Regions from separate parts of the Clostridium sp. LIBA-8553 genome, predicted to be linked through region 2. Evidence: riboswitches for the same ligand, from Rfam matches in the RefSeq annotation. Region 2 holds a riboswitch; the other holds the start of a gene.
What was found. A riboswitch is a leader RNA that binds a small molecule or an ion and turns the genes downstream of it on or off. The one in region 2 is predicted to bind thiamine pyrophosphate.

Region 1: linked by a shared signal. The riboswitch ahead of tenA (thiaminase II) and the one ahead of thiT (energy-coupled thiamine transporter ThiT) in region 2 are both predicted to bind thiamine pyrophosphate.

The regions. Positions count from the first base shown of each region.
Region 1 covers NZ_CM173489.1:3,365,175-3,370,345, reverse strand. Annotated here, with positions in the region: gene AC2JAQ_RS15340 (DUF1667 domain-containing protein) at 1-195, shown strand, start outside; gene AC2JAQ_RS15335 (class I SAM-dependent rRNA methyltransferase) at 602-1,777, opposite strand; gene AC2JAQ_RS15330 (hypothetical protein) at 1,942-2,256, shown strand; TPP riboswitch at 2,323-2,425, shown strand; gene tenA (thiaminase II) at 2,606-3,268, shown strand; gene AC2JAQ_RS15320 (ABC-F family ATP-binding cassette domain-containing protein) at 3,494-5,171, shown strand, end outside.
Region 2 covers NZ_CM173489.1:2,032,020-2,037,190, reverse strand. Annotated here, with positions in the region: gene cax (calcium/proton exchanger) at 1-813, shown strand, start outside; gene AC2JAQ_RS08965 (pyridoxal phosphate-dependent aminotransferase) at 877-1,953, opposite strand; gene thiT (energy-coupled thiamine transporter ThiT) at 2,066-2,761, opposite strand; TPP riboswitch at 2,852-2,954, opposite strand; gene AC2JAQ_RS08955 (S8 family peptidase) at 3,024-4,862, opposite strand; gene AC2JAQ_RS08950 (sodium-dependent transporter) at 4,943-5,171, opposite strand, start outside.

The DNA.
Region 1 (5,171 bases), 1.3 Mb from region 2:
GTTAAAATAGATGGTTGCGATAATATTGTTATACCAGTAAAAACAAAGGAGCCTATTCCAAAGGGCATGATATTTGATGTTATGAAAGAGATTAATAAGGCTTCTGTTAAACTTCCAATTAAAGTTGGAGATGTTATTATAGAGGATGTTTTAGGAACTGGTGTTAGTATAGTTTCAGCTAAAACAGTTTCATAGAAAATAGATATTTAATTTAGATTTTATTTTAAAATTTGATATAGAAAAGAAGAAAGGTATCTGAAATTCAGATACCTTTCTCTTTTAATACATCTAATATTATATGTACATTAATTAGGATAGAATAAACACTCCTAACTAGTAAGTAGCTTAAAATAGATGTTTAAATATTAAAGTGGTTATGACCATTTTAGTGAGTGTATGCCATTTTTGTAAAGCACCTCGTGGTAATAATATATTTAATATTTAGTTTATTACTTAGCTTTTAAATATAAATTTCAGAGTGTATGCTATTGTTGTAAAGCACCTCTTTTTTATAAGTAAAAGTTTAAGTTTTTAATCTTTTCTTGCTACACTATTATATTAACCAGTATTATTTTTAATATGCATTAAATTTTAAATTTTTTTAGAATACTTGGAATATAAAGAATTTTAAGTAGTATGATTCATCTGAATTCCAAAGTATTGGGTGATCTGCACTTTGAGTTCTAACTTCTATTTGTCTTAAAGTTCTTCTAGCATCATGAGCAGCTTCGGCAACAGTTTTCTTTAATTGCTCCTCATCCATATAATGAGAACAAGAGCATGTTGCAAAGTAACCGCCTTCTTTAACCATTTTTATTCCTCTAAGGTTTATTTCTTTATATCCTCTAATAGCTTGCTTAACAGTGTTTCTTGATTTTGTGAAAGCTGGTGGGTCTAAAATAACAACATCAAATTGTTTTCCTTCTCTTGACCAATCTCCTAAAACATCAAAAGCATTATGCTTTTCAAATTTAACAACATCTTGAAGATTATTAAGTTCAGCATTTCTTGTAGCACAGTCAACAGCATGCTGAGATACATCTATTCCTAGAACTGATTTAGCACCTGCTATACCAGCATTTAAAGCAAATGAACCTGTATGAGTGAAGCAATCTAAAACATCCATACCCTTACATATTCTATGCATTGCAGCTCTATTTTCTTTTTGATCTAAGAAGAAACCAGTTTTTTGGCCATTTTCTAAATCAACTATGTATTTAACACCATTTTCAACTATTTCTATATCAGTATTAAATGGCTCAGTTAAGAAGCCTTTTCTTTGCTCTAAACCTTCTATTTCTCTAGTTTTTATGTCACTTCTTTCATAAACACCTTTAGCGCCATATTCCTCAACTAGGATTTTAACAATTAGGTCTCTATATTTATCCATTCCAAGAGTTGATATTTGAATTACATAATAATCTTCAAATTTATCTACTGTTAGACCAGGAAGGAAGTCAGCTTCTCCAAAGATAAATCTGCATGAAGATGTATCTATAACTCTCTTTCTATATTCCCAAGCAGTTTTAAATCTTCTCTTGAAGAAATTTTCATCTATCTCTTCATCTATGTCCTTAGTCATTATTCTTATAGTTATTTTACTTCTATCGTTTATGTAACCTTTTCCTAGAAAATAACCTTTGTGATTATAAACTTCAACTATATCTCCGTTTTCGTAGTCTCCGTCATATTCATTTATTTCATCAATGTAAATCCAAGGTCTACCTTGTTCAGCTTTTTTATTTTTCCCTTTGTGTAAATAAAACTTACTCGCCATTTAAATAGCTCCTTCCAAAATAATTCTTATAAGATTATAACACATAATAGGTTTTTCAATAGGTTTAAAATATATTTAGAGAAAAATAAATCAATACTTTTAGAATAAAGATTGAGTTGTGAATATATATTTTTAATAAGAGTAATTTTAAGGATTGAATAAAATTGATAAAAACTATCATTATTCCAACACCTAAAAGACTAAAGAAATACATAAGAGCGTCTGATTTTAAAAAGAAAGCAAAATCTTTTGTAACTCCAGAGAGGACTATAATATATGGGACTATAGGAACTGGTATAACAATAATATCTTTAAGTGATGTGCCAGCTAAACCTTTTGTCATAGGAAGTTTAATATATCATGGCATTGCCTATGAAATTTTAGAAAAATGGTATGATGAATATGGTAATGATGAAGAAGTTAGAAAGATGATGATGAGTAATAAAGATTATTGGAATAATTTTTATATGAGATTTTAGGTTTTATCTTTACTTCAACAAGAAAAAGTAGAATTTATTTAAAAAAATATATATAATTATTGTAGACTTTATAGCTAGGGGTGCCATTTGGCTGAGAGATAACATTTTGTTATTAACCCTTAAACCTGATCTGGGTAATACCAGCGTAGGAAAGCCTGTAGAAAGTTTTATAATAGTATTTTTTATATTTAGAGTATTATAACTTTTTATAAATTAAGCTGTATCCTACAAGGATGCAGCTTTTTGTTTTTTATTTAAAATATTAAAGATTATATGCTTTTATAGAACTTTTAGGTAATCCTTATTTGAGCTATTAAGTTTAATCATAAGATTGAAGGAGATGTCAAATATGAGATTTACGGAAAAATTATTAAAAGAGGCAATGCCTATATGGGACAAGTATTTAGAGCACCCATTTATAAAAGAAATTGGGGAAGGTACTCTTAATAAAAACAAGTTCAAAGAGTATTTAGTCCAAGACTATCTTTACTTAAAGGAGTATGCTAAGGTCTTTTGTGTTGGTGTAGTTAAGGCTAGAACTATGGAAGATATGAGATTTTTCTATAGTTCTACAAAAGGAACAATGGAGGATGAAACAGCAGTACATATAGAATACTTAAAAGATTTTGGAATATCAGAAATAGAGGCTGAAAAAAGAGAATATAAAGGCACCACTATAAGTTATACAAGCTATATGAAAGGAATAGCTCTAACAGGTGAGTTAGATGAAATAGCCATAGTAACATTACCATGTACTTGGAGCTATAGCTACATAGGGAAACATATAGCTAAGAAATATGTTAATAAACTAGAAGGAAACTTTTTTAAACCTTGGATTGATGAATATGCTTCAGATGGATTCACTGAGTTTACTGATAAATGGATAGAATATGTAGATAAAATTTGTTCAAATTTATCCGAAGAAAAGGAAAAGAGACTGATAGATATATTTAAAAGAGCAAGTTTATATGAACTTGATTTTTGGAATATGGCATATGAAGAAGGTGAATAATAATATTAGAAAATTAATAAAAAATAATTAAAATTAATAGAGGGTTGTATCAAATTTAAAATAATAAAAATTATAAATTCTTAGTGGAATTCAGTAATTCTCAGAATAGGTTTATAAGTTTTTATTTTAAGTTATTTTTGATACAATCCTTATTTTATTTTTGGAAGAAGTTTAACTTTATATTATAATGAAAATAAGATTTGTTTTGAAAAGGATGGATAACTGATGAATTTAATAACTCTTGAAAATATAAGTAAGAGCTATTCAGAGAAAATTTTAGCTAATAATATATCTTTAGGAATAAATGAAGGTGAGAAGATTGGACTTATAGGAGTTAACGGAACAGGAAAATCTTCTTTCTTAAAAATAGTTGCAGGAGTTGAAGAACCGGATGAAGGAACAGTAACAAAAGGTAATAGAGTAAGAATAGAATATCTTGCTCAAACACCAGACTATGATGATAATGCTACTGTTTTAGAGCAAGTTTTCAAAGGAAACTCTGATGAAATGAGAATTCTAAGAGAGTATGAAGAGTTACTTGAGAAAATGAATAAGGGCGAAGTTAAAGATAGTGATTCTGAAAGATTAATAAAGCTTCAAGGAAAAATAGATGCTTTAAATCTTTGGGATATGGAAAGTGAAGCAAAGAATGTTTTAACTAAGCTTGGAATAACTAATTTTGAAGAAAAAGTAGGAAATCTTTCTGGAGGACAAAAGAAGAGAATAATGCTAGCAGCTGCCTTAATAACTCCTTGTGAATTATTAATACTAGATGAGCCTACTAACCATTTAGATAATGAAACTATAAGTTGGTTAGAAGATTACTTAAATGCTAGGAAAGGTGCTCTTTTAATGATTACTCATGATAGATACTTCCTAGATAGAGTAACTAATAGAATATTAGAATTAGATAGAGGTAGATTATTTAGCTATGATGGAAACTATTCTGTTTTCCTAGAAAAGAAGATGGAGAGAATAGCTATAGAAAAAGCAAGTGAGGAAAAAAGACAAAACCTTATGAGAAAGGAACTAGCTTGGGTAAGAAGAGGTGCAAAGGCTAGAACTACTAAACAAAAAGCTAGACTTCAAAGATTTGATGAATTAGTAAATCAAGAAGGCTTTATTGAAAATGAGAATATAGAAATCTCTGTTATGGGAACAAGATTAGGAAAGAAGATAATAGAGATAGAGCACCTAAATAAAAGTTTTGGTAATAAAAAGATAGTTGATGATTTTAACTACATAGTGCTAAGAAGTGATAGAATTGGTATTGTAGGACCTAATGGAATTGGAAAATCAACGCTTATGGGAATGATTGAAGGAAAGATAGCACCAGATAGTGGAGAAATAATAAAAGGTGAAACAGTAAAAATAGCTTGTTTCTCACAAGAGGATACACATATGCATCCGGAAATGAGAGCTATAGATTACATAAAAGAGGCAGGAGAGTATTTACAAACTGCTACAGGTGAAAGAATAACAGCATCACAAATGTGTGAAAAATTCTTATTTGATGGGACACTTCAATGGACAATGATAGGTATGTTATCTGGTGGCGAAAGAAGAAGACTTCATCTTTTAAGAGTTTTAATGGAAGCTCCTAATGTTCTTCTTCTAGATGAGCCTACAAATGATTTAGATATTGAGACTCTAAATAGACTAGAGGATTATTTAGATGATTTTGGTGGAGTTGTTATTACTGTATCTCATGATAGATATTTCTTAGATAGAATTTGTAACAAGATATTCTCTTATGAAGGAGACGGAAAAATAGATATTTATACTGGAAACTATGGGGATTATCTTCTAAGCAAAGAGGCAGAAGCTGTTGAAAGCAAAGAAAAAGAAGTAGCTGTGGATAAAAATAAAAAAGAGTCACCTGTGGATAAAAATAAAAACAAAG
Region 2 (5,171 bases):
AAGGATGGATTATTCAATGTGGTTAAGGCTTCTATTGCAGGTTCTGTAATCGGAAATATATTATTAGTATTAGGTGCTAGTATGTTAGCAGGAGGATTAAAATATAAAACTCAAAATTTTAACAAGAAGGTAATGGAAACTAGTTCAAGCATGCTATTATTTGCGGTTATTGGTTTAACAATCCCAGCTATATTTATGCATACAATAAAACCAGAGTTTTTAAATACAAAATATGAAATTATAAGTGTAATAGTTGCAGTAATAATGTTTGCTATATACATATTAAGCTTAATATTCTCATTTTTCACTCATAAAGATATTTATGCCGTAGAGAAGAGTGAAGAAGAAGGAGAGGCTAAATGGTCATTAAAAAAAGCCATAATAATATTAATTATAGCCACAGTAATAATAGCTATAGAAAGTGAATTTTTAGTAGGAGCTGTAGAGCCAATGACAAAAAGTCTTGGATTAAGTGAACTTTTTGTAGGTATAATTTTAATACCTATAATAGGAAATGCAGCTGAACATAGTACAGCAATAATTATGGCAATGAAAAATAAAATGGATGTTGCTGTTGAAATAGCTATAGGATCAAGTTTACAAATTATTCTTTTTGTTGCTCCAGTATTAATATTTTTAAGTCTTATATTCAAGCCTATGAGCATAATATTTAATGCTTTTGAATTAGTTGCATTAATCGTATCTGTATTTATAGCTAATAGAGTTGTTAGTGATGGAGAATCAAATTGGCTTGAAGGTGTTCAACTTTTGGCAGTTTATTTAATAATAGCAGCTATGTTTATGATTGTTTAATAGATATAAAAAAGGCAGTATTAAAATATACTGCCTTTTTTATAAGTAAAATAAACACAAAAATTATGAGAATATGTGTTTTAGTGAATTTATAAGAAGTTTATTATCCTCAGGTTTTAAGACACAAACTCTAAAGAAATATTCATTTAATCCTTCAAAAGAAGAACAATTTCTTATTATTAGTCCTTTTTCTAAAAGCTTATTGTAAAGTTCTGTTGCAGTAAGTTTTTTAGAAATAATTTTACAAAGAATAAAATTACTATAGCTTTCATAAACTTTTAAATCTTTTAAAGAATTTAGTTCCTTAAATAGAAAATTTCTTTCTTCTTTTAACTTAGAAGTATTTGAGTTTATGTATTCCTTATCTTTGAACATAATTTCACCCATTGTTGTGGCAAAAATATTTATATTCCATAAATCAAGCTTCTCAAGCATTTCTTCCTTTATTTTTTTATTAGAAATAAGTCCATAGCCTAATCTTATTCCAGGTGTTGAGAAAAATTTAGAAGTTCCTCTAATTATAAAGAGATTAGAGAAGTTATCTACAAGAGGAGTAGAGGAGTATATTTCAGGTTCTGTAAACTCAACATATGTTTCATCTACCATAAATATAGTAGAAGTATTTTTTAGTAAAGAAGAAATTTCATCTTTTGAAAAAGCAAATCCTGTAGGATTGTTAGGATTGCAAATTATAACTAAGTCATAATCTGAGGAATTTATAGAATTTATCAATTTATGTACATCTATTTTAAAGTCATCTTCTTCTTTAGAAAAAAACTTAATTATTTCACAATTTATTTTTTTAAGTTCGCTTTCATATTCTGAATAGGAAGGAGAAAGTAATAATGCTTTTTTAGGATTAATAATACCTATAAAAGAAGAGATTAATTCTGTAGCACCACTTCCAACTATAATATTTTCTTTTTTGCAATTACAGTATTCTGAAATAGATTCTTTTAATGATGTATATTTAGGATCTGGGTATATAGAAACCATATCAATATTTTCTAAAATAGCATTCTTAGCTTTTTTAGATGCGCCAAAAGGATTTATATTTGAACTGAAATCTTTAATATCTGTTTTTTTTAAGCCTAGTTTACTTGATAAATCAAATAAATTAGCTCCATGATTAATACTCATAAGTAGTACCTCCTAAGTTGATTTAACTTTTTATCTTATAATTATAGTATAATTCTTTAATAAAAAAATAAAAAGGTCTAGATTTTTATAAAAATCTAGACCTTTTTTTATTTTAAGCCGCATATTTACTTGTTATGCTTTTAGATTGTATAGCTTTAATTAATCTGTTAACAGGTAAAATACTTAATATTACTATACATATTAAACCATCAGCACCTATTAAAGAAGCATTTACTAAAAATGAATATAGAATTGGAGACATTCCTTCAGGAGCAAATGATCCAAAGAAAACAACTCCTGAAATAAAGTGAGCTACAAACTTTAAGAATATAGCAATTGCGGCTCCTGAAATTCTATGCTTTTTGAAGAATCCTGCTACTCCTAAAGCCATGTATGGTAAAGGATAATCAAATAATACCTGAACAGGATGAAGTATATATGGATCTATGAATAAGGAAATTATACCAAATAGAAATCCAGTAAGCATTCCAACTAATGGACCATAAGCATAAGCAATAAGTATTATAGGAACCATACTACCTAATGTAATTCCTCCACCTTGAGGAAATTTGTATATCTTTAGCATGTTTAATACAGCTGTAAGAGCTAAAGCAATACCTATAGTCGTAAGCATTTTAGCATCAAATTTTATATCTTTAGCCTTTATAAGTAAGACTAATATTATTAGGAATCCAATTAAAGTGAGTATCGTTAATGGATTAGTTAAAATCTCCTTTAAATTTCCCCCTAAATTAATTGATGAAAAACTTTGTATAAAGTCATTTATTATTTGTGAAAATGACATCATAGTTTAAACCCCTCCTTAAACTTTAAGTGTGCTTAGAGAGTCTAAAGAATGTAAATAAAAAAACCGAATCTAAATATAGATCCGGTTTAAATACAGCCCTAAACGCTTCCCTACGCTGGAATTAACCAGATCAGGTGTTGAGGGTTAATGATAATTATCATCTCTCAGCCTAAAGGCACCCCTAGCACATGAAAATAATTCTAATTTTATTTTATATGCTAATTATCATTAGGTCAAGAAATATTAAAAATTAAATAAATTTTTATTTTGGAATTCTTATGAATAAATTATTCACATTAAAGCTTTCAGTATAGTCTTCAGGCTCTAGGGAACCCTCTTTATCAAATTCTCTATTGGATAAAGAGTCTCTGCTTAAAGAGCCTAATCTTAGAGCGTTTACGGTTCCTGCCATATCTAAAAGGCCAAAACCTAAGTTTCTATTTGGATACGTATCATTAGGTCTTTTTTTAGCTCCTCTAATTAAATAGGTTTGAAGTTTTTGAGCATACATTGTTGGATTATTACCATCTATTATACCCCACTGGAGGATGAGAGCACAGCATCCAGCAGTAACAGCTGCTGCTACACTTCCACCAGAAACTAAAGAAGACCCACCACCAGGCTTTGTTGCTATGGCATTAATCCCACCAGCAGCTATAATAGGTTGGATTACGTTATTTCTTGTATAGCCTTGACCAGAACTAGATATTAAAGCATTGTTATTTTGGTTATAATTTGCTGTACAGATTATATTTGTGCATGTTCCAGGTTCTGTTAAAGTGGTTTCTTTAGTAGGAGTTAAAAATTTAGTGTTTGAAGCTAATAATTCTCTTTGAAGTAACCAAGCATGGTATTTTCCGTAAGCTATATACTCACCGGTGAGGGTAAATTTCCAAATCCCCTCTGTTATATTATTTGCACGGACTAATATGGATTCATCTCCTGTAAATTCATCTGGAGAATCATATGCTATTTCCATTGTAGTTCCTTCGTATATAAATTTAATTTTATAGAATAACCCAAATAATCCCAATTTAGTATCAGATACCGTTATGTTTTTTATTGATTGTCCAGATGGGGAAGTTATACTTAAAGTGAATTTATCAGGCCTTGTGCCATAAATTTGTAAAATAAGTCCCTTTTGTTCTCTATCAACATTTATTTCTATTACACTATCAAGGCCAGTACCAGGAATTATATCAGAGGTATGAGTATCTGTATTTCCTTGATTACCACTTGAACTAACTACTATTATACCTCTTTTGGTAGAGATTTCATTTATATATCTTTCTAAATTACTTTCACCACTATGTGGCCCTAAATTTCCACCTAACCCTAGATATATTACTATAGGCTTTTGTAATCTTATAGATTGATTATACAGGTATTTTACGGCTAATATAATATCAGTATTACTATACATTGGTATATTGTTTTGGGGAAAAAATAAGTTAGCATAATTTTTAGAAGCTTCTTCTAATTTAACTATAATAAAATCACAATTAGGTGCAGCACCTATAAAGTCTCGATTTTTTCCTCTTCCTCCAGCTATAGAAGCCATTTTTGTACCATGTCCAATTTCATCTTTTGAAGGAACAATAGTATAGGGATCACCACCTTCTCTAAATAATGATAAGGCTTTATTTATATCCTCTTTTGAATATTCACTGCCGTGTAGCATATTATCTGGAATTTTTCCAGTATCAATTGTTTGATCCCATAAATAAAGTATTCTAGTGGAGCCATCTTCAAGAAGAAATTCATCATTTAAATAATCAATGCCAGTATCAATCATACCTATTATTACATCTGTTCCGGTTAAATTTAAGTAAGGATTCCTATGAAAATTTATAGCAGAAGAAGCTTCAATCGGAGTAGTGTTCTCTAATGTATAGAGGGTTCCTAATTCTGCAAGGATAAAAGGTTGAATTTTTTCTAATAAATTTTCTAACTCAGCTTCTTTTAAAGAGAGTATTGCTAATGTGTCATCTATAATATAAACGCTTGCGCCAGGAAGCTTATCTACTATGGATTTAATATCTCCAAAATAGTTTACAATTAAATTTATGGAATCTGGATCATTATAAAGGCTTTGTTTCATAAAGACTCCTATTTCATATTGATATTATTTATATTATTCCAGGTTTTTATTTAAGTTCTAGTATTTTAAAAAGAAAAATTTTAACCTATGCCACCATATATTATTCCAAGTATTATTACTAAGATTGTAACTAAAATAAATATATATTTTCCTAATGGAATAAACCAGTTTCCAAGCTTTTTATGAGCCCCTTTATTTACTTCTAGTAATACATCATCTCCCCCAATAATGTAGTAGAATACAATAGCCACTAATAAAGCACAAAGTGGAGAAATTATTATTGTAATAAGATTTGAGAAGTTATCAAAC